DNA from 4 places in the Hymenobacter ruber genome. Region 3 is predicted to be linked to each of the others. Evidence: riboswitches for the same ligand, from Rfam matches in the RefSeq annotation. Region 3 holds a riboswitch; each other region holds the start of a gene.
What was found. A riboswitch is a leader RNA that binds a small molecule or an ion and turns the genes downstream of it on or off. The one in region 3 is predicted to bind S-adenosylmethionine.

Region 1 (5,380 bases), on a different contig from region 3:
GTGAAGCTCACCAATAACGTACCCGACGCCCGCTTCAACGCCGCCAATGAAGGCTTTGTGATGAGCGGCCGGGTGTTTGGCTCCTACAACTTCACGCCGATATGGGGACTGCAGGCCTTCGCCTTCTACCGCGGCAACCAAGTGCAGCTACAGGGCAGCCAGAGCGGTTTCGGCGTGTACAGCCTCAGCGTGAAGCGCGACTTTGCCGAGAAGCGCGGCAGCATCGGCTTCGGGGCCGAGAACTTTTTCACGCCCAGCATCACCATCCACAACACGGTGGTGTCGCCGCTCATCGACCAGGCCAGCAACAATGTGCTGCACAACATGAGCTTTAAGGTGAACATCAGCTACCGCATCGGCAAGCTGACGGTGGCCCCGCCCACCCGCCGCGGCAAGAGCATCAACAACGACGACCTGAAAGGCGGCGGCGAAGGCGGTGGCGACATGGGCGGCGGCGGTGGCGCTCCCGGCGGTGGTGGCGGTGCTCCCGGGGGCGGCGCTCGCCCCACGGGTGCCCCGGCCGGTGCGCCCGCAGGCGCAGCCCGCCCCGGTGGTTATCCGGGCGCTGCCCCTGGCGCGGCTCCGGCCGGCGCAGGTGCCCGTCCTGGCGGCTACCCCGGCCAGCAGCGCACTGCGCCGGCCGATAGCACTTCGGGCAAGTCGGCGGCTGACAGCACCGGCCGCCAGCGCCCCGGTGGCTACCCCGGCCTGCGCCCTGCCACGGCCCAACCGGCCGATACGACCAATCGTCAAGCTCCGGCCCCGGTCGGCAACCCGGTTAATGCGCCAGCCAATGCGCCTTCGCCCGGCACCAGCACGCCCAACGGCACAGTGCCGGCCGGCAGCCCCGGCGGCCGCCCCTAGTCTGGCACTGTGGTTTATTACTGAAAAACGTCATGCTGAGCTTGTCCCGGCATGACGTTTTTCATATCAGCTTAATGTCTTTTTAATCAGTCGCCGGCCCGCTACCGCCTACTTTTGCCGGGCTGCTTTATTTCCTTCGATGACCGATAAACCCCTCGCTCCCCTGCCCGAAGACGACGCGCATTTTTTGCAGCGCTTGCAGCCCTCGCGGCTCATTCTGCCCGTCGTGATTGGCCTGAGCGTGGTGGGGTTTATGTTCTGGCGCAGCTACAAGCCCGGCGACCTCACTCCCCTGGCCCACGCCCGTTGGGAGTGGCTGCTCGTGACGCTGGGGGTGCTGCTGGCCCGCGATTTTGGCTACATCTACCGCATCCGGCACATTGCCGAGCGCGAGCTGAACTACCGCCAGAGCCTCGACGTGATTATGATTTGGGAATTCGCCTCCTGCGTGCTGCCCTCGGCAGTGGGCGGCACGGCGGTGGCTTCGTTTATTCTGAACAAAGAAGGCATTCCGCTGGGCAAATCCCTGGCCTACATCATGGTTACGGCCCTGATGGACAACCTGTACTATGTCATCATGGTGCCGCTGGTAGTGCTCATCGCGGGGGCCGGGCTCTACCCGCATGAGGCCATGCAGGGTGCATTCATCGCCACGCTGCGCATTGCGTTTGTTATCAGCTACGTGGCCGTCACGGCCTACGCCGGGCTGATGCTCTACGCCATTTTCATCAACCCGAAATCGGTGCGGCGGCTGCTGGTGCGGCTGTTCTCGTTCCGGCTGCTGCGGCGCTGGCAGCGCTCCGCCTACAAGCACGGTCAGGGCATGATGGATGCGTCCATCCAGCTACGCGGCAACCCCGCCATTTATTGGGTGCGGGCAGCGGCCAGCACCTTCTTCGTCTGGACGGCCCGCTACCTCGTCATCGGCTGTCTCATCGCTGCCTTCGTGCCGATGGATGCCGACACCTTCCTCTTCATTTTCGCCCGCAACCTCACCTACAAAGTGCTGCTGCTGCTGGCCATCACGCCCGGCGGCGCGGGCATTGTGGAAGGCGCGTTTCCCACGTTTTTCGGCAAGTTTATCGGCACGGCCACGCTCACCAGCTTCATGGTGCTGCTGTACCGGGTGGTCACGTACTACCTCTATCTGGTGCTGGGCACCATTTTCCTGCCGCGCTGGGTGGCGCGAGTATTCGCGAAGCGGCCGGCCGGCGCGGCGCACCGCATCGCCAGGTAAGCACCACAAAAAAAGCCCCGAACCAAGCTGGTTCGGGGCTTTTTCTTAGCTGAGTTCCGAAAAGATTACTCGGCTTCGAGCATCAGCGCGGCCCCGTCGGCCGACTTCAGCGTGAGCTTTTTGTCGGTCAGCGTTTCCACGGCGAAGGTGTTGCTGGTGGTAGCGCCGTCGGGCGTCAGGGTGATGGTTTTGCCGGCCTGGTCAAACGTATATTTGCCCGAAACCGCGCCGCTCGCCCCGGTCATGTTGTAGGTGCCGTTGGCGAAGATGCGCAGTTCTTCCTGCTTCTGGGCGTCGGTTTGTTTCACTTTGTCGCCAGCGGTATCGGTTTCCTTGGCGGTTTTCCACACCTTGCTATCGGTGCCGTACAGCATATTCACGCCCTCCACTTTGCCTTTGTCGTTGCTGCACGAGGCGGCGAACAGCGACACAAGCAGCAGCAAGCTGGCGAAGTAACGGAGCGAAAAAAGGGACTGGAGTTTCATGTGCACAAAGGGTAATGGTGAAAGAATGAAAACATGACGCACGGGGTGCGGCCTCGTCGGCTTACGACGCAGACGCAAAAGAGTTTAGAACGAAACCCCGCCTAAACTTGTCCGTATAGCAACCCGGTCGGCCCGCCCGCAAGCGTTTCCGGCAGAATTTATCTCTCCATTTAACTTCACCGAAACCATGGGACTCTTCGATTTCATCAGCGACAAAGGCGAGCAAAAGCCCGTAGAGCCCGCGGCTAAGCCGTCGGCCGGCGGCACCGATTTTTTTGGCAACGCCAAACCCGAAGCAGCCGGCAACACGTATACCGTTGTTAGCGGCGATTCCCTCTCGAAAATAGCCAAGCACCACTACGGCGATGCCGCCAAGTGGCACCAGATATACGACGCCAACAAGGCGCTCATCGGCGACAACCCTGACCACATCGAAGTGGGGCAGGTGTTGACCATACCTAGTCTCTAGGTACTTTTTTGCAGAAAAAAGGTGAGAAAAGCCACTCTGTTTCAGGGTGGCTTTTTTGCGTTTGGGGGGGTGAAATAGGCGGTCGTATTGACTACACCGCATGTCATCCTTCGCTGCGCTCAGGATGACAGACGATTTTGGCGCTGCCGAAAAAATATTTTCGCCCACTCGCTTGCCCATCTCAAAAATCCTGCTCTACCTTTGCATTACCAACCCGGTACTCCCCGCTAACGGTGGGCAGTTTTCAAGTTTTATACAGAAGTGGCGAGAGACTAGGCTCCGTGACCCACTGGCAACCTTCGCAAAACGAAAGGTGCCAATTCCTACCCAACCGCAGCTCCGGCCGCGCTGGGACAGATGATTCGAGTGCCATGGAAAATCCCTCACATTCTGCTTTTTTTCGCCCGTCTGCTCCGGCTGCTTTGTGCGCCGTAGGGTCGGGTTTCTTTGTTCCGGCCGCAGGCCGTAACGTGGCCGCACTCACTTCGCAGCGAATGCGAATGTGCTGTTGCCGCCCGTGTTGTTGCTAAGCTGATTCCGGCTTAGAACCCCTCCCCCCACTCTTCTGGATTTTTTTGGTGGCCCCGTGGGTCTGCCGCGTGCGCTTTCGGGCCTTCGCGGTGGGTTTGGGCCACGCCGGCAGCACGGGCTATTTCGGGGAGTTTTGGCGCTAAAAAAGGCCTTTTCAGGACCGCGGCGCACCTTTTCCAATTGTCATTTCGGTTTTTCAAAATTTCAAAACCAACCCCATCATGTCTGTTCAGCCCCAACACTTCGAAACCCTCCAACTCCACGCCGGCCAGCAGCCCGACCCCACCACCGGGGCCCGCGCCGTGCCGCTGTTCCAAACCACCAGCTACGTGTTCAAGAGCGCCGAGCACGGCGCGAACCTGTTTGCTCTGAAGGAATTCGGCAACATCTACACCCGCCTGATGAACCCCACCACCGACGTGTTTGAGCAGCGTGTGGCGGCCCTCGAAGGCGGCGTGGCGGCGCTGGCTACCGGCTCGGGCCAGGCGGCCCAGTTCATTGCCCTCAACAACATCCTGCAGGCCGGCGACAACTTCGTGAGCACGGCTTACCTATACGGCGGCACCTACAACCAGTTCAAGGTGGCATTCAAGCGCTTGGGCATTGAGGTACGCTTCGCGGATGGCGACAATCCGGCTTCATTTGAGGAGCATATCGACGAGAAAACCAAGGCCATTTATTTGGAAACCATTGGCAACCCCAGCTTCAGCATTCCGGATTTTGAAGCTATTGCGGCCATCGCGAAGAAGCATGATTTACCACTGATTGTGGACAACACCTTTGGGGCGGGCGGCTACCTGTTCCGGCCCCTGGAGCACGGCGCGCACATTGTGGTGGAGTCGGCTACGAAGTGGATTGGCGGGCACGGTACCAGCGTGGGCGGCGTGATTGTGGACGGCGGTACCTACGACTTCGGCAACGGCAAATTCCCGCAGTTCACGGAGCCGAGCGACGGCTACCACGGCCTGATTTTCAACGACGTATTTGGCAAGGGCGGGCCGTTTGGCAACATCGCCTTCATCATCCGGGCGCGGGTGGAAGGGCTGCGCGACTTTGGGCCGGCCATCAGCCCGTTCAATTCCTGGCAGTTGCTCATCGGCCTCGAAACCCTGAGCCTGCGCGTGGACCGCACCGTGGAAAACGCCCTCAAAATTGCCACTTGGCTCGAGGAGCACCCGCAGGTGGAGAGCGTGAACTACCCCGGCCTGCCCAGCAGCCCCTACTACGCCATCGCCAACAAGTACCTGAAGCGCGGCTTCGGCGGCGTACTCTCGTTCCGGGTGAAAGGCACCAAGGAAACAGCCACACAATTCATTGATAACCTGAAGCTCATCAGCCACCTGGCCAATGTGGGCGACGCCAAGACGCTCATCATCCAGCCCTCGGCCACTACGCACCAGCAGCTAAGCGAGGAGGAACAACTGGCCGCCGGCGTCACGCCGACGTCGCTGCGCCTGTCGGTAGGCATCGAGCATTTCGACGATATCAAGGCCGATTTGCAGGCGGCGTTTGATGCCATCGGCAACACGGCCAGCCTGCCGACCGAAGGCGAAGAAGTGGGCGAGCCCGAGCTGGAGCACACCCAACCACTGGAAGCTTAGTTGGTAGTGGTTAGTGGTGAACGGTTAGTGGTCAATGACAATCAGCCGCTACAACTTACCACTAACCGTTCACCACTAACAACTACCAAAGTATTGCCGTCAGCGGGCCACCCCTGGCGGGTCGGTGCCAGTCTCGCTGGCGGCCGAGTTTTATCGCAGCTTTAGAATCAGTGCATCGGCCCGGGCCTCTTCC
Region 2 (5,380 bases), on a different contig from region 3:
GTCGGGCAATTCCTCCGTCTGGGGCCGAATCACATATTGCACCTGAAAGCGGGGCTCATTCGGGTTGGCATCAATGGCGGCCGGCACGCTTTCGAGGTGTTCCAGCAGGCTGGGACCCTGGTACCAAGGCAAGCAGTTCGAGCGGCGCACCACGTTGTCGCCGTTGAGCGCGCTGAGCGGAATGGCTACCACATTCGGCAACCGCAACTGCTCGGCAATAGCTTGATAATCGGCCACGATGTTGCGGAAAACAACTTCCTCGTGGCCCACCAAATCCATCTTGTTCACGGCTAGCACGAAGTGCTGAATACCCAGCAGCGAGGCCAGCAGCGTGTGCCGCCGGGTCTGCTCAATTACGCCCTGGCGGGCATCCACGAGCACAATGGCGAGGTCGGCATTGCTCGCGCCGGTCACCATGTTGCGGGTGTACTGCACGTGGCCCGGCGCGTCGGTGATGATGAACTTGCGGCGCGGCGTGGTGAAGTATTTGTGGGCTACGTCGATGGTGATACCCTGCTCGCGCTCAGCCTTCAGGCCATCGGTTAGCAGCGCCAAATCAACATCGCCGCCGGTGGTGGCGCGGCGCTTTTCCAGCGTTGCCAGTACATCAAGGGAAACGGAGTCGCTGTCATAAAGCAGACGGCCAATGAGCGTGCTTTTGCCATCGTCAACACTGCCGCAGGTGATAAATCGGAGAAGGTCCATTTTTGGTGCTTGGTTTTTAGTGCTTGGTTTCTGGCGCTCGGTTGATAATCCGGGGCTTTGTGTGGCATTAGAACAGCCAAGCACCAAGCACCGGAAACCAAGCACCAACCTTAGAAATACCCGTTGCGCTTCCGGTCTTCCATCCCCGTTTCGGAGAGGTTGTCATCCAGCCGCGTCGCCCCACGCTCGCTCACTTTGGCCAGCAACAGGTCCTGGATGATGTCGTCCACGGAAGAAGCGTCGCTTTCCACGGCAGCAGTGCAGGTGGAGTCGCCCACGGTGCGGAAGCGCACGCGGCGGTTCACGATTTCGTCGGTTTCGTCCAGGTTCAGGTGTTCGCTGAAACCCAGGAGCTGGCCGCTGGGCAGCACCACGCACTGGCGCTCGTGCGAGAAGTAAATGTCTGGCAGCTTGATATTTTCGCGCTGGATGTAGTTCCACACGTCCAGCTCGGTCCAGTTTGAGATGGGGAACACGCGCACGTTTTCGCCCTTCTGGATGCGGCCGTTGTAGATGTTCCAGAGCTCCGGCCGCTGGCGCTTGGGGTCCCATTGGCCGAAGTCGTCGCGCACCGAAAAGATGCGCTCCTTGGCGCGGGCCTTCTCTTCATCGCGCCGCGCCCCGCCGATGCAGGCGTCGAACTCGAATTCCTCAATCACGTCGAGTAGCGTGTAGGTTTGGAGTGGGTTGCGGCTGGGGTATTTGCCGCCCGGCTCATGCAAGCCGCGCTCCCGAATGGTATCCTCCACCCGGCGCACAATCAGTTTCTCGCCCAGGTGCGCTGCCAGCTCATCGCGGTAGTTGATGATTTCCTCGAAGTTGTGGCCCGTATCAATGTGCACCAGCGGAAACGGGAACCGGCCCGGACGGAAGGCTTTTTCGGCCAGTCGGGTGAGGGCAATGGAATCTTTGCCGCCGGAAAACAAAAGTGCAGGCCGCTCGAACTGCCCGGCCACTTCACGTAGGATATGAATAGCTTCGGCCTCCAGACGGTCGAGGTAATCGAGATAAGCAGCGGTTGGCATTGGCATAGGAAGTCATGGTCCGAAAAAATCGGACGAAATTGAAAAACCGGAAGAGGTGGGTGGGATAAGGCCCGCACGCGGTGCCTTTGGGGAAGAAAATAGTGCCAGCAGACTTGCCGCTGGCGCATCGGTTCGGGCCTAGCCTAGCAATTGCTCCACCACCGGGTCGAGGCCCTGGTGGGCGGCGGTGGCGTGCAGGCCGCACTCCTTGGCAGCGGCATCTTCCCACCACCAGCGGCCGGCGCGGAAGTCCTCGCCCGGCGCAATGGCGCGGGTACAAGGCGCGCAGCCGATGCTCACGAATCCTTTGTTATGCAGCGGATTAACCGGAATGCCATTGGCCTGCGCAAAGGCCACGCACTCGGCCCAGGCCCAGCCGAAGAGCGGGTGCACTTTGATGAGCCCGTGGCCGGCATCCCACTCAGCGGGGTGCATGGTCTGGCGGTTCTGCGATTGCTCGGCGCGGATACCCGTTACCCACACCTGCTGGCCGGCCAGCGCCCGCGTCAGCGGCTCCACCTTGCGGATGTTGCAGCACTCTTTCCGGTTCTCAATGCTCTCGTAGAAGCTGTTGGGGCCTTTTTGGCGGGTCAGCTCCTCAATGGCCGCGCCGTTGGGGGCGAAGACTTCGATGGGCTTTTCGTAACGCAGCAAGGTCTTGTTCCAGGTCGAATAAGTCTCCTGGAAATTGCGGCCCGTATCGAGCGTGAACACCCGGATGGGCAGGTCGTTTTCGAAGATGAAATGTGTGAGTATCTGGTCCTCCAGGCCGAAGGAGGTGGAAAACGAGACGCGGCCGGGGAAGTGGTCGGCCAGCAGGGCCAGCGTTTCTGGTACTGAGCACTCGGGCAGGTAGCGGCGCAGGTCAGCAACCTGACTTTCAAGGGGTAATGCCATGATGGGAAGGGGAGTTTTTCTCCGCAGAAAAAACCAAACTGGGCCGTGGAGGCCGCAAAAACCCGCTACGCGTCGCGCAATGAATCAATCACCACAAAAGGGATAGCGGGGTGGCCGTCGCAACGGCCGCCGGAAGAGAAGCCCTAGTTCAACAACCAGCAATCTTCCCCGGCATAGCGGCCAGAGAACAGCACATGCAACAGCACATTCGGCGCGAAGCGGCGAGGGTGGCGGAGTGCAGGCGGGGATTGGTGGATGTGCTCACGGCGTTTTTATATGTCAGGACTTGGCACCGTTCCAACGGATGGGGGTTGCCGGCGTTTCGTCGAGCCTGTCTCTCCGCGCCTCTGTATAAAAATGAATAGCGCCCCAAACGAGGGTTGCTGGGCAAATGTAAAGGACGAAAATGCGAAATGCCAAAATTTTGTTTCGCGGAGATGAAACTGCCGGCTGCGCAAAAGGTTTGGCGGCCGTGCATTCGCCGCGTAATTTGCCGTGCAACCCCTGAACCTGCCGCGTGGTCTATGGGTTGCTTAAGCACTTCTAATACCCCGTTTTCTGCATGGAAGCCCTAGCCCACTCCGCCTACGTCGACATCAACGCCCCACTGGTGGAGCGCTGCCGCCTCAACGACCGCCAGGCCCAGGCCGAAATTTACCGGCGCTATTCCAAGGCCATGTTCAACGCCGCCCTGCGCATCACCGGCGACTATGCCGAGGCCGAAGATGTGCTTCAGGAGTCGTTTCTGAGTGCTTTTCGGGAGTTGAGCGGCTATAAGGGCGACTCGTCGTTCGGGGCCTGGCTGAAGCGCATTGTGGTGAACAAAAGCATCAACTGCCTGCGGCAGCGGCGGCTGGCGCTGGTGCCGCTGGGCGAGCAGCACCACGAAGAACCCGCCGAATCCGCCGCGCACTCGCCCGAGGACGAGGCCGATATGCACTACCGCGCCGACGTGCTGCGCCGCTGCATTCAGGAGCTGCCCGACGGCTACCGCGTGGTGCTCAGCCTGTATTTGCTGGAGGGCTACGACCACCTCGAAATCGCCGGCATCCTGGGCATTTCCGAATCTACTTCCAAATCGCAGTACAGCCGGGCACGGGTTCGGCTGCGCGAATTAGCCGCCCAGCGCGGCCTTAGCTAAGTTTTTATCCGTTATCACTAGTCGTTTAACCGTTCACTACCCTTCATCCGTTTTCGCCCGGCCGCGGTTTTCGTATAGCCCCGTGGCCCGCCCTGAACCTGGACGAACCGTGCGTCTGCTACTCATTCATGGATACCAAGAAAAATAATTCCCTTGAAACCTTCGTCGAGCGGCACCGCGCCGATTTCGACACCCACGAGCCGCGCCCCGACCTCTGGGCCGCGCTGGAGGAGCAGCTCAACGCCGCCACGCCCGCGCCCCAAATCCCGGCCATGCGCGTGGCCGAGGCTGTGGAAGTGCCGTTTGTGGCACCCGTGGCCGTTGTGGTTCCCGTTGCTCAGCCCGAAGCTCGTCTCCGCTGGTTTCAGCGCTACGGCGTAGCGGCCGCTCTGGCCCTGCTGGTGTTCGCCGCCGGGGCCAGCGAAGCCTGGAAGTCTCGCAGTGCCGCGCCCGAAACGGCCGCGGCTGCCGCGCCGGTCGCCACGCTCGGCAGCGCCGCCAATGAACCCGACGCGGCCCTATATCAGGGCGGTAACCCGCTTTCTCTCACCGCCGCCGAGCACACCACCGGGGCCGATAGCCAGCTGGTACGGGCCGTGCGCGGTATGGAAGCCTACTACACCAACCAACTGGCCCGCCGCCAAACCGAGCTGAGCCAGCTGAGTGGCCCCGGCATGGCCGCCATGAACGCCGACTGGCAGCACGAGCTGGTTTCGCTCGATTCCAGCTACCGCGAGCTCAAGCAGCAACTGCTGCACCACCCGCAGCCCGATGCCGTGCTCACGGCCATGAACCGCAACCTGCAAATCCGCCTCGATATTCTGGACCGGCAGCTGAACCTCGGCAACAACGCCCAGGCCGCGCCCAACAATAGCTCTTACGTGCTGGCCGATAGCCGGCGCCAGGCCGAATGAACCATGACATGGGCTTCCGAATGGGCCGCCTGTTGGTGCTGTGCGGCGGGCTGCTGGGCCTGTTGAGCCCGCGCAGCGTTCAGGCGCAGGACCGCCAGACCCGTTGGGTAGTGGTGGGCCACGGCGTGGCCATCAATATTCTTGCCCCCGAAGCGCGCCGCGCCGAAGCTGCTTTGTTTGGTCCGGAGCCGGAACCCGAGCAACAGAATCAGCTGCAACCCCAGGCGCAGCAGAACCCGCTGGTGGACCAAACCGACGGGCAGGGCAGCGCCAGCCTGCAGGTAGAGCAGCGCCGCCACTTGGTGCGCAGCTACGTGGTGCCGAAAACCGGCCGTCCGTTTTCGCTCGATACGCGCTACGGCCGGGTGCAAATCAATACCTGGAATAAGAAGGAAATAAAGGTGGATGCCGAGCTGGTGGCGCGCTCGGAGAGCGACGCCGGCGCCCGCCAGATTCTTGATGCGCTGGGCGTGCAGTGGCTTGATTACGACGCCAAAACCGGCGGCGTGGCCGTGAGCACGCAGTTTGGCCCCGCGCTGCGCGGCCGGGCCGGTGGCTGCCGCTACGAGGTGAATTACACCGTGTGGCTGCCCCGCACCACTGCCCTGAAAATCTACAACAACTTCGGCGAAGTGACCCTGGCTGGCGATGTAAGCGGCCCCACCGAGCTGGCCGTGGAATACGGCACCCTGCGCACC
Region 3 (5,380 bases):
GTGGCATCGAGACGAGTGGGCAGGGCGGCGGGCACGGTAAAGCCGGCGGCCAGGGCGGCCTGCAGGCGCAGCAGCGTCTGGGCCACCTGGGCCAGGTCCTTTAGCAGGAGGCCCTCCGAGGGGGTGAGCTGGCGGGGGCGGCGGTCCATGACGCAGAGGCTGCCAACGGCCATCCCGTTGGGGGTGCGCAGGGCCTGCCCGGCGTAGAAGCCGAGGTTCATTTTCTGCGCCACAAAGGGGTTGACGAGGGCGCAGGGCGCAGTCGCGATGTCGCGGTATTCGGTGAGGCCGTCGCTAAGGATGGCCACTGAGCACATGCTGTCTTCGCGGTTCACCACCAGGGCTTCGGGCAGGCCCTCATTGCCGATGAACACCACGTCGTCGGCCCGCACCAGGCTCACCAGGGCAATGGGCATGTCGAAGAGCTTGGCCACGATGCTCACAAAATCATTGAACACCTCCTGCCCCGGCGTGCCCAGCACCTGGTAGGGCTGCAGGGCCGCGAGGCGCTCGTGTTCGTACGAAGGTATCAGGCCGGGGTATTGAGTGGGGTTCATGGGCAAGCGCAGGAATTCAGCCGCCAACTCCTTGAATGGGGGTAAAAGTTCGGCGGGAAGTGCAATGGCAAAGGTATTGGGCCGGGGATGATGGTTAGCTGAAATTATGCAACGGCTCCCCAGTGCTGGCCGAACGGGCACTTCTGCCCCACAACCGGCCGCCCGGGCCGCCGTAGAACCGGCACACCCTCCCCTATCATCTATGGCCCGTATCATCGTCGGTTTATTTACCAGCGCCTCCGAAGCGGAGTTTGCCGCCACGCAGGCGCAGACCGCTGGTCTTGCTCCTGGCAGCATCAGCATCGCCACCCAGCAAACCCTGCAAGCCCAAAACCTGCCCGATGCCGGCGCGCCCGCCGAGCCCTTCCGCGAAAGCGTGACGCGGTTTTTCACGGACCTGTTCAGCGGCAGTCAGCTCGATGATGCCCAGGCGCACATTGCCGCCACCGGCCCCGAGCACGCAGTAGTCACCATCGAAACCAACACGCCCGCAGAAGCCGAGCAGGCCCGCGCTGTCCTCGACCGCTGCGGGGCCGTGGACGTGTACAAGCAGCGCCCCCTCACTCCCACCGCTGCGGAGGGTGAAATTGACCTGGAAGGCGACCTCAGCCGCGTGCGCGATGATGAAGAGCTGGACGCCAACGGTCTGACCACGCATTGAGGGCTATGCGTTAGAAGCGTCTGTCATCCTGAGCGCAGCGAAGGACCTTATCACGTTGGCAACACGCCTGCATGAAGCCGCTCAAGCGTGATAAGGTCCTTCGCTACGCTCAGGATGACAGACGCCCTTAACTCTTAACTTCCTCCTGCGTCAGCCGCAGCTTGCTATTTTTCTTCCCGTAGCCGAAGTAGATAACCATGCCCAGCGCCAGCCACACCACCAGGCGCAGCCACGTTTCCCAGGGCAGCGAGGCCATCATCACCAGGCACACCACGATGCCGAGGATGGGCACCACCGGCACCCAGGGCGTGCGGAACGAGCGCGGCGCATCGGGGTTGGTGCGGCGCATGATGAGCACGCCGAGGCACACCATCACGAAGGCCAGCAGAGTGCCGATGCTCGTCATTTCGCCCACTACCGAGATGGGCACGAAGCCCGCAAACAACGCAATGAACGAGCCCAGCAACAGGCTGGACTGAAACGGCGTGTTGAACTTGGGGTGCAGCCGCGAGAACACCGGGGGCAGCAGTCCATCGCGCGACATCGAGAAAAACACTCGCGACTGCCCCAGCAAATCGACTAGAATAACCGACGTGTAGCCCACCAGAATGGCCAGAATCACGGCCGAGGACAGCCAGGCGTAGGGCGTTTTCTCGATGGCAATGGCCACCGGCGCGGCGCTGTTTTTGAACTCCGTGTAGTTGGCCAAACCGGTCAGCACGTGCCCGAACAGCACGAACAGCACCGTGCACACCGCCAGCGAGCCAAGGATGCCAATGGGCATGTTCCGTTGCGGGTTCTTGGTTTCCTGCGCCATGGTGGCCACAATGTCGAAGCCGATGAAAACGAAGAAGATAACGCCCGCCCCGCGCAGAATCCCACTCAGCCCGAACTCGCCGAAGGTGCCCGTATTGGCCGGGATGTAGGGTTGGTAATTGGCAGGGTCGATGTAGCGCCAGCCCAGCGCGATAAACACCAGCACCACGGCCACCTTCAGGGCCACCACCAGCGCATTGAACCACGCCGAGCCTTTGGTGCCGCGCGTGACGATGGCCGTGATGGCCAGCACAATGAGCATGGCCGGCACATTCACGTAGCCGCTCACGGTACTGCCATCCGCCAGCGTAGCCGACTCAAACGGCGACATCACCAGTCGCGCCGGAATGTGCAGCCCGTACTTCCCGAGAAATTTGATGAGGTACTGCGACCAGCTGATGGCCACCGTGGCCGCGCCCACCGAGTATTCGAGCACCAAGTCCCAGCCGATAATCCAGGCGAACAGCTCGCCCATGGTGGCATACGAATAGGTGTAGGCCGAGCCCGAAACAGGCACCAGCGCCGCAAACTCGGCATAGCACAGCGCGGAAAAAGCACAGCCCACGGCTGCCACGATGAAGGAAATGGTAACGGCCGGCCCCGCGTTATTGGCCGCCGCGATGCCGGTGAGCGAGAACAGGCCCGCCCCAATGATGACCCCGATGCCGATGGCAATCAGGCTCACGCCGTTCAGGCTGCGTTTGAGGGTGTTCGCCCCCGTTTCGGCGGCTTCCGTGCGGAGCAGCTCCAGTGATTTTTTCAACATAACAGATGGAAACGCGCCACGCCACCGCTCCACCCGGAGCGGCCATGCCGCAAAGCAAAAAGCCCGTAAAAAGGAATGAAACCGCGCCGGCCGTAGCCTCAGCTACGCGGCGCTACTGCCCGAAATCAACAGCAACAACAGCCCGCAAACATCCGGCCCATTGATAACAAACGGGCACGAAAAACACCAGAAAAAGCAATCGAAGCAGCGGAAACGGCAGGCACGGCAGTTGTTTTTATATGGTCAGGAATTGGCACCGGGCCGCGGTTGCGGGTGGTTGCCGGCGCGTCGTCGAGCCTGTCTCTCAGCGCCTCTGTATAAAAACAATCCTTCCGGGAGGAGGAATTGATGGGGCAAAGGTAAGGCCGGACGGGCCAAAAGCTCTAACGCGAAACCTCACCCCCGGCTCCTCTCCACTGGGAGAGGGGAGTTGCAACGGCGCTATAATGCCTTCCTCATAAAGCAAAAAAGGCCCTGACTCGATTGAGTCAGGGCTTTCTTGAACATTGTCGGCGGGCTTCTCTCTCCCTTATGGAGAGGGGTCGGGGGTGAGGCTTTACACCAAAGGCCGTTATTTCCGCAGGGCCACGCGCACACCGGCCATCAGCCAGCGGCCGGGCATCTGGGCCCCCAGCAGGTCGGAGTATTTCGCATCGAATAAGTTCTGGGCCTGGCCCACCACCCACAGGCGCTCGGGCAGCAGCGCCACGTCGAGGCGGCCGTTGATGACCACGTAGTCAGGGGTGAGCTGGGCGTCGTTCACGGCAGCGCTGGGCACGGTGTTCTGGCTGGCACGCTGCTTATACACCCCGCCCAGACTGGCCGTGAAACGGCGGTGTACCAGGCTCAGATTGCCGCTGATGAGCTGCCGGGCCACGTTGCTCAGGTATTGCGACACGATGCTGCCGTCCACGTTCAGGTGAGTGTAGGTGTAGCCCACGCTGCCTTCGAGGCGCAGGCCTTGGCTGAGCTGGGCGCGGGTGCTGGCTTCAAATTCGAGGCCCTGCGTGCTCACGGCAAACAGGTTCTGGGCGTAGCGATAGGTGCTGGCCGGGTTCAGGTTGGTGAAGCCGCTGCCGGCCTGCACTTCGGTGCCGGGCGTGGCCACGTAGTCAATCAGGTTGCGGCCGTAGCGGTTGAAGTAGGTGCCGCGCAGCACGAGGGCCGGCAGCGGGTGGAAGTCCAAGCCGCCTTCGTAGCTCCAGGTGCGCTCGGCTTCGAGGCCGGGGTTGCCCACGTTGAAGCCGTTAGGCACGATGCCGGGCCGGATGGCCGAGTTGTACTGCTCGGTAAAATTCGCCGCCCGGATAGCGCGGCCCACGGCGGCGCGCACGGTCAGCTTCTCGCCCAGCAACTGGCTGGCCGTGAGCTGGGGCAGCACTTCGGTGCCATAGGCCCGGTCGTGGTCGAGGCGCAGGGCGGCGGTCAGGTTCAGGCCGGCGGTGGGCATGAGGCCGGCCACGGCAAATGCGCCCTGGTGCCACACGGCGTGGTCGCCCCGGTCGTTGCTGCGCACGCTGCGGCGGTCGGCCTGGCCGCCCAGGGTCAACTGCACCTTGTCGGAAAAGCGCAGCTGGTGCTGGCCCTGCACGTTGAGGTAGTGCATGAGGTGGTCGCTGGCCGCCGAGGTAGGCGTGTACACGTAGTAGTCGGTGCTGCTGGTGCCCACCAGCTGCAATTCGGTGCGGGCGCGGGCGCTCCATTCGTAGCGCAGCTGGCCCTGGTACCAGTCGCGCGAGGTGGTTTCGCGGGCGCGGTCGCCGGCATTGGTGGTATAGAAGTTCTGGGCGTTGTAGTCGCGCCGGTCGAAGCTGGCGCGGGCGGCGGCGCTGAATTTGGGGCTGATTTGGTAAGCGCCCGAAAGCGAATAGGTGTTTAGCTTGAAATCGTTGCGCAGGCCGCCGGGAAGGTTCAGCAGCTGGCCACTGGCGGTGTTGTTGAGGATGCCGCCGGCCAGGCGCAGTCCTTTGTCCTGGCCATAAAAGCCCGCGTTGGTGGTTTTCAAATCGTACTCGCCAGCCATAAACGTGCCGCCGATTTCCACGCCATCGGGCCGGTGGGTGGCCGCAAATGTTTTGGTGACGATGTTGACGAAACCGCCCACGGCATCGGGGCCGTAGAGGGCCGCGCCGGGGCCGCGCACCACTTCAATCTGTTCAATTTCGGCCGGCGTAATAGGTAGGTAGCCCGCGAAGTGGCCCGTGAGCGGGTCGTTCAGCCGCATGCCATCCAGCAGAATCAGCACCTGGTTGAAGGTGGAGCCGCGCAGGGTAATGTCGGCCTGGGTGCCGAAGTTGCCCCGGCTTTGCATCTCGATGGCCGGCAGCAGACGCAGCAAGTCGTCGAGCGAGGCCACCGGGTACTGGCTGAGCGCGCGGCCGGGCACTACGGTCACGTAGCGGCCGGTCTGGCCGGCTACCTGGTCGAGGCGGGTGCCGTAAACGGTGACTTCGTTCAGGGCACGGGTGCTGTCGGCCGGGGTGCTTTGCGCGAGGGCGTTAAAGGTGAAAAAGGTGCAGAAAAGTGGGGTGGCGTAGTGCGTGAGTCGCATTCATTGGTGGGTTGGTGGGGATGCAAAGC
Region 4 (5,380 bases), on a different contig from region 3:
CGTGCAGGCGCTCGGCGAAGGCTTCGGCCAGGCGGTCGGCCAGCGCCTTCACCATGATGCTGGAGTAATCGTCGTGGTCGGCGTCGTACTGCTCAATCAGCTTTTCGATGCCGATGCCGGCCGTCACGGCGAAACCGCCCAGGTAGTCGGCGCGGCCGGTTTCCTTCGGCGCGAGGAAATCGGAGAAGGCGAGGTTGGGGATTTTCGGACCCTTTTCGCCCTGCTGGCGCAACGTGAAAAACTCGGTAGCTACCGTCTCGCGCGTGTCGTCGGCGTAGATTTCGATGGTGTCGTAATCCTTGGTATTGGCCGGCCAGAAGCCCAGCACGGCGCGGGCGGTGAGCAGATTGCCATCAATGATTTGGGCGAGCATAGTCTGCGCGTCTTCAAACAATTTGGTGGCCGCTTCGCCCAGGTTTTCGTCTTCGAGGATGCGCGGGTAGCGGCCCTTCAGCTCCCAGGTGTGGAAGAAGGGCGTCCAGTCGATGTATTGGGCCAGCTCGGCGAGGTCGTAGTCTTCGAGCACTTTGGTGCCGAGGAAGCTGGGCTTAGTAATTGAAACCGTGTTCCAGTCCGATTTGAAGCCATTTTCACGGGCGACTTCAATGGTCAGGTAGTTCTTCTCGCGCTGGCGGCTGGCGTAGTCGGCGCGCAGGGCGGCGTAATCGTCGGCCACGGTCTGCGCATAGGCTTTTTCACCCGAGCCGAGCAGGCCCGCCGCCACGCCTACACTGCGCGAGGCATCGTTGACGTGTACTACCGCGCCGCTATAGGAGGGCGCGATTTTCACGGCCGTGTGCAGGCGCGAGGTGGTAGCGCCACCGATGAGCAGCGGCACTTTCATACCGCGCTTTTCCATGGCCTGGGCCACGTACACCATCTCATCAAGGCTAGGGGTGATGAGGCCGGAGAGGCCAATAACGTCCACGTTTTGCGCTTGCGCTTCGTCGAGAATCTTTTCCAGCGGCACCATCACGCCAAGGTCCACGATATCGAAGTTGTTGCAGGCCAGCACCACGCCCACGATGTTCTTGCCGATGTCGTGCACGTCGCCTTTCACCGTCGCCATCAGGATTTTGCCGGCCGTCTGGCGGTCCGAGCCCTGCTTGTCGGCCAGCAGGTATGGCTCCAGATAGGCCACGGCTTTCTTCATCACGCGGGCCGATTTCACCACCTGCGGCAGGAACATTTTGCCGGCTCCAAACAGGTCGCCCACCACGTTCATGCCGGCCATTAGCGGGCCTTCAATCACATCCAGCGGGCGGGCCAGCTCCTGGCGGGCGGCCTCGGTGTCTTCGTCAATAAATTCGGTGATGCCCTTCACCAGCGCGTGCGACAGGCGCTCCTGCACCGGCAGGCTGCGCCACTCGTCGGCTTTTACTTCAGCCTTGTCCTTCTGCTTCACCGTGTCGGCAAATTCTACGAGGCGCTCGGTGGCGTCGGCGCGGCGGTTCAGGAGCACGTCTTCGGCCAGCTCCAGCAGGTGGGGTTCGATTTCATCGTACACGCCGAGCTGGCCGGGGTTTACGATGCCCATGTCCAGGCCGGCTTTGATAGCGTGGTAGAGGAAGGCCGTGTGCATGGCCTCGCGCACCACGTCGTTGCCGCGGAACGAGAAGCTGATGTTGCTGATGCCGCCACTGGTAAGCGCGCCGGGCAGGTTGGCCTTAATCCAACGCACGGCTTCGATGAAGTCGAGGGCGTAGTTGCGGTGCTCGTCCATGCCCGTGCCCACGGTCAGGATATTGGGGTCGAAAATGATGTCGGATGGGTCGAAGCCCACTTCCTTCACCAAAATATCGTAGCTACGCTGGCAGATTTCAATGCGGCGTTCCAGTGAGTCGGCCTGGCCGTTTTCGTCGAAGGCCATCACCACCACAGCAGCCCCGTACTGGCGCACCGTGTGGGCGCGCTCGCGGAAGGCCTCTTCGCCTTCTTTCAGCGAAATCGAGTTCACGATGCTCTTGCCCTGCACGCATTTCAGGCCGGCTTCGAGCACGCTCCACTTCGAGGAATCAATCATGACGGGCACCCGCGCAATGTCGGGCTCCGAGGCAATGAGGTGCAGAAAAGTCGTCATCACTTGCTCCGAATCGAGCATGCCCTCGTCCATGTTGATGTCGAGCACCTGCGCGCCTTCTTCCACCTGCAGGCGGGCCACGGCCAGGGCTTCTTCATAAGCACCCGTGCGGATGAGGCGGGCGAAGGCGCGCGAGCCGGTCACGTTGCAGCGCTCGCCCACGTTCACGAATAGGCTTTCCTCTTTGATGGTAAACGGCTCCAGACCGCTTAGGCGCGTGGAGGGAATCTGCTCGGTGGGCAGCTGGCGGGGCTGGTATTTCTCGGCCAGCTTGCTCAATTCGGCGATGTGCTGGGGCGTGGTGCCGCAACAGCCGCCCACCACCGTCACGATGCCTTCCTTCAAGTATTCTTCCACCAGCGCGGCAAATTCCTGGGCCGATTCGTCGTAGCCGCCGAAGGCGTTGGGCAGGCCGGCGTTGGGGTAGGCCGAAATATGCACGTCGGAAATGCGGCTCAGCTCCTGCACGTACTGGCGGAGCTGGTCGGCCCCGAGGGCGCAGTTCAGGCCCACGCTCAGCAGCGGCAGGTGGCGGATGCTGTTCCAGAAAGCCTCCACCGTCTGGCCGCTAAGGGTGCGGCCCGAGGCGTCGGTGATGGTGCCCGAAATCATGACGGGCACCACGCGGCCACCTTCGTCGAAGAACTTCTGCACCGCATAAAGTGCGGCTTTGGCGTTCAGCGTGTCGAAGATGGTTTCGATGAGTAGCGTATCCACGCCGCCATCCACGAGGCCGCGCACTTGCTCCAGATAGGCGGTGGCCAGCTCATCAAAGGTCACGGCGCGGAAGCCGGGACGGTTGACGTCGGGCGAAAGCGAGGCGGTACGGTTGGTGGGGCCCACGGCGCCGGCCACGAAGCGCGGGCGCTCGGGCGTGGCGTACTCGTCGGCAGCCTCGCGGGCCAGGCGGGCCGACTCGTAGTTCAGCTCATACACCACGTGCTCCAGGCCGTAGTCGGCCTGCGCGATGGTGGTGCCTGAGAAGGTGTTGGTTTCCACCATATCGGCCCCGGCGGCGAAATATTCGGCGTGGATTCCTTTGATAATATCAGGCCGGGTGAGGCTCAGCAGGTCGTTGTTGCCGCGCAGGGGCTTGGGGTGGTCGGCGAAGCGGGTGCCGCGAAAATCCTCTTCGGTCAGCGGGTGGCGCTGAATCATAGTGCCCATCGCGCCGTCGAGAATCAACAGGCGCTGGCGGAGCAGTTCGGGAAGAGGAGAGGGGGCGGCGAGGGTGGCAGTGGACATTTCTTTCGGATTCGGTATAGCAGCGTACAAGCGCGTATCCAGAAAGAAACCCGTGCGGGGAAGCACAGTTCCGGCTGTCATCTTCTTTCACCAAAAACGGCGGTGAAACGGGAGTTGGCACCTACTCGCGGTAGGTTGCCAAGACGTCATCGGGCCCGTTCCCTCGGTCTTTCTGGATAGCAGCGTAGGGCGAAGATACAACGGAATGGGGCTTGTAGCGCAAGCGGAAGCAGGGGCTATAAAAGTCCCACCGGGCCGGCTGCGCAGTACCGGGCCAGGAAGGCGGCGGCGGGCACAACAGGCGGGTGGCTGGCTTTTCGCCGATGGTGCGCTGCGGTATCGATTTGCCAAACCGCGTCGTTACTTGTTCTCAACCACGAGCATTTGCCTCCCCTGTATGAACGAACGAATCCGCATCCGCGAGCAGAAAACTTTGTCCGACGACTGGTTTACCCTGCGCAAAATCACCTTCGACTACCAACGCAAAAACGGTACCTGGGAAACCCAGTCGCGCGAGGCCTACGACCGGGGCAACGGGGCGGTAATCCTGCTCCACGACCCCGCCACCGACCACGTCATCCTCACCCGGCAGTTCCGCCTGCCCACCTTCGTGAACGGCAACCCCACGGGCATGCTCATCGAAGCCTGCGCCGGCCTGCTCGATGATGACCACCCGGACACGGCCATCATCCGCGAAACGGAGGAGGAAACCGGCTACCGCCTCACCCACGTCGAGAAGGTGATGGAGGCCTACATGAGCCCCGGTTCGGTCACGGAGCGCCTGTTTTTTTACCTGGCCGAATACTCGGCGGCCACCGAGCAGCACGCCGGTGGCGGCATTGAGGAAGAGGAAATCGAAGTGCTCGAAATGCCCCTGCAAGCAGCTCTTGCCATGGTGAAAACCGGCGAAATCCAGGACGGCAAGACCATTATGCTGCTGCAACACCTGCGGCTGCGGCAGCTGCTGGCGTAGGGCGGAAGCCCAGGTTTTTAGGTCTTTGGAAGCCAGTCGACCGGAGGTGCCATGCCGAGCACAAGCTAAATCATGTGCTACAACCTACAGCCCCCACGCCGGCCACACGCTGCCTGCCGCAAACACGGCCGGCTCCGGCGGCAGCTCCAGAAACGCGGTGGCCCCTACCAGTCCCAGCATGTCGCCGGAGCCGCCCACGCGGAGCGGGGTGGCCAGGCGGCGGCCCTCCGCGTTCACGGTCAGGCGCACGGGCACGAAGTGCGTGAGCTGGGGCTTGAAGGTGATATCGACCGTGAGCACGGCCGGCAGCGGAGCTTCAATAACAGCATTTTCGGCCGCGCCTTCGGGCTGCTGCACGGCGCGCAGCCAAGGCCGCACGTAGCGGCAGGCCGTGATGAAGGTGGACACCGGATTGCCGGGCAGCCCGAACACCACCGGCCCGCCGGCCCGCGCCCCAAACCAGAGCGGCTTGCCGGGCCGCTGCTGCACTTCGTGGAAGATTTCTTCAACGTGCAGTTCACGCAGCAGGCCCGGCAGGTGGTCGGCGCGGCCCTTGCTCACGGCTCCGCTCAGCACCACGGCATCAAAGCCCGCCGCCAGAATATTGGTAAGGCCCACGCGCAGCTCTTCCACGTTATCGGAGAGGTGAAACAGCGAAACATCGGCCCCGTCCTGGGTAAATAGCGCTTGCAGGGCATACACATTGGAGCGCCGAATCTGGTGCGCCAGCGGCGTAGCGCCGATGCCCACCAGCTCGTCGCCGGTGCTCACCACGGCCACGCGGGCGTTGCGCAGCACGGCTATTTCGGCCGCGCCCACGGTGGCGGCCACGGCCAGCTCGGCGGGGCCGAGGCGCGTGCCGGGGCATAGCAGGGCATCGCCGGCGCGGCGGTCGGCGGCTTGGTGGTGGATGTTGACGCCGGGCGCATCGGGCGGCGGAATCTGGATGCGGGCGCGGTTGTCGTGCAGCAAAATGTCCTCGTAGCGCACCACCACATCGGCCCCGGCGGGCAGCACCGCGCCGGTCATCACCTCCACGGCCTGCCGCGGGCTGGGTAGCGGGCGGGCGGGCTCGCCGGCGT

Region 1: another riboswitch for S-adenosylmethionine. It lies ahead of ACYVM5_RS06780 (O-acetylhomoserine aminocarboxypropyltransferase/cysteine synthase family protein); the one in region 3 lies ahead of ACYVM5_RS20225 (amino acid permease).
Region 2: another riboswitch for S-adenosylmethionine. It lies ahead of ACYVM5_RS03705 (phosphoadenosine phosphosulfate reductase family protein); the one in region 3 lies ahead of ACYVM5_RS20225 (amino acid permease).
Region 4: another riboswitch for S-adenosylmethionine. It lies ahead of metH (methionine synthase); the one in region 3 lies ahead of ACYVM5_RS20225 (amino acid permease).

The regions. Positions count from the first base shown of each region.
Region 1 covers NZ_BAAGQX010000002.1:1,455,490-1,460,869, forward strand. Annotated here, with positions in the region: gene ACYVM5_RS06760 (TonB-dependent receptor domain-containing protein) at 1-864, shown strand, start outside; gene ACYVM5_RS06765 (lysylphosphatidylglycerol synthase transmembrane domain-containing protein) at 1,004-2,101, shown strand; gene ACYVM5_RS06770 (hypothetical protein) at 2,167-2,586, opposite strand; gene ACYVM5_RS06775 (LysM peptidoglycan-binding domain-containing protein) at 2,774-3,055, shown strand; SAM riboswitch class I at 3,304-3,419, shown strand; gene ACYVM5_RS06780 (O-acetylhomoserine aminocarboxypropyltransferase/cysteine synthase family protein) at 3,808-5,187, shown strand.
Region 2 covers NZ_BAAGQX010000002.1:710,263-715,642, reverse strand. Annotated here, with positions in the region: gene ACYVM5_RS03715 (sulfate adenylyltransferase subunit 1) at 1-705, opposite strand, end outside; gene cysD (sulfate adenylyltransferase subunit CysD) at 816-1,730, opposite strand; gene ACYVM5_RS03705 (phosphoadenosine phosphosulfate reductase family protein) at 1,869-2,627, opposite strand; SAM riboswitch class I at 2,897-2,985, opposite strand; gene ACYVM5_RS03700 (RNA polymerase sigma factor) at 3,190-3,768, shown strand; gene ACYVM5_RS03695 (hypothetical protein) at 3,897-4,682, shown strand; gene ACYVM5_RS03690 (hypothetical protein) at 4,679-5,380, shown strand, end outside.
Region 3 covers NZ_BAAGQX010000004.1:2,260,208-2,265,587, forward strand. Annotated here, with positions in the region: gene ACYVM5_RS20215 (hypothetical protein) at 1-557, opposite strand, end outside; gene ACYVM5_RS20220 (hypothetical protein) at 760-1,218, shown strand; gene ACYVM5_RS20225 (amino acid permease) at 1,346-2,800, opposite strand; SAM riboswitch class I at 3,033-3,124, opposite strand; gene ACYVM5_RS20230 (TonB-dependent receptor plug domain-containing protein) at 3,372-5,351, opposite strand.
Region 4 covers NZ_BAAGQX010000002.1:1,120,150-1,125,529, reverse strand. Annotated here, with positions in the region: gene metH (methionine synthase) at 1-3,325, opposite strand, end outside; SAM riboswitch class I at 3,400-3,508, opposite strand; gene nudK (NUDIX hydrolase) at 3,723-4,298, shown strand; gene ACYVM5_RS05400 (molybdopterin molybdotransferase MoeA) at 4,383-5,380, opposite strand, start outside.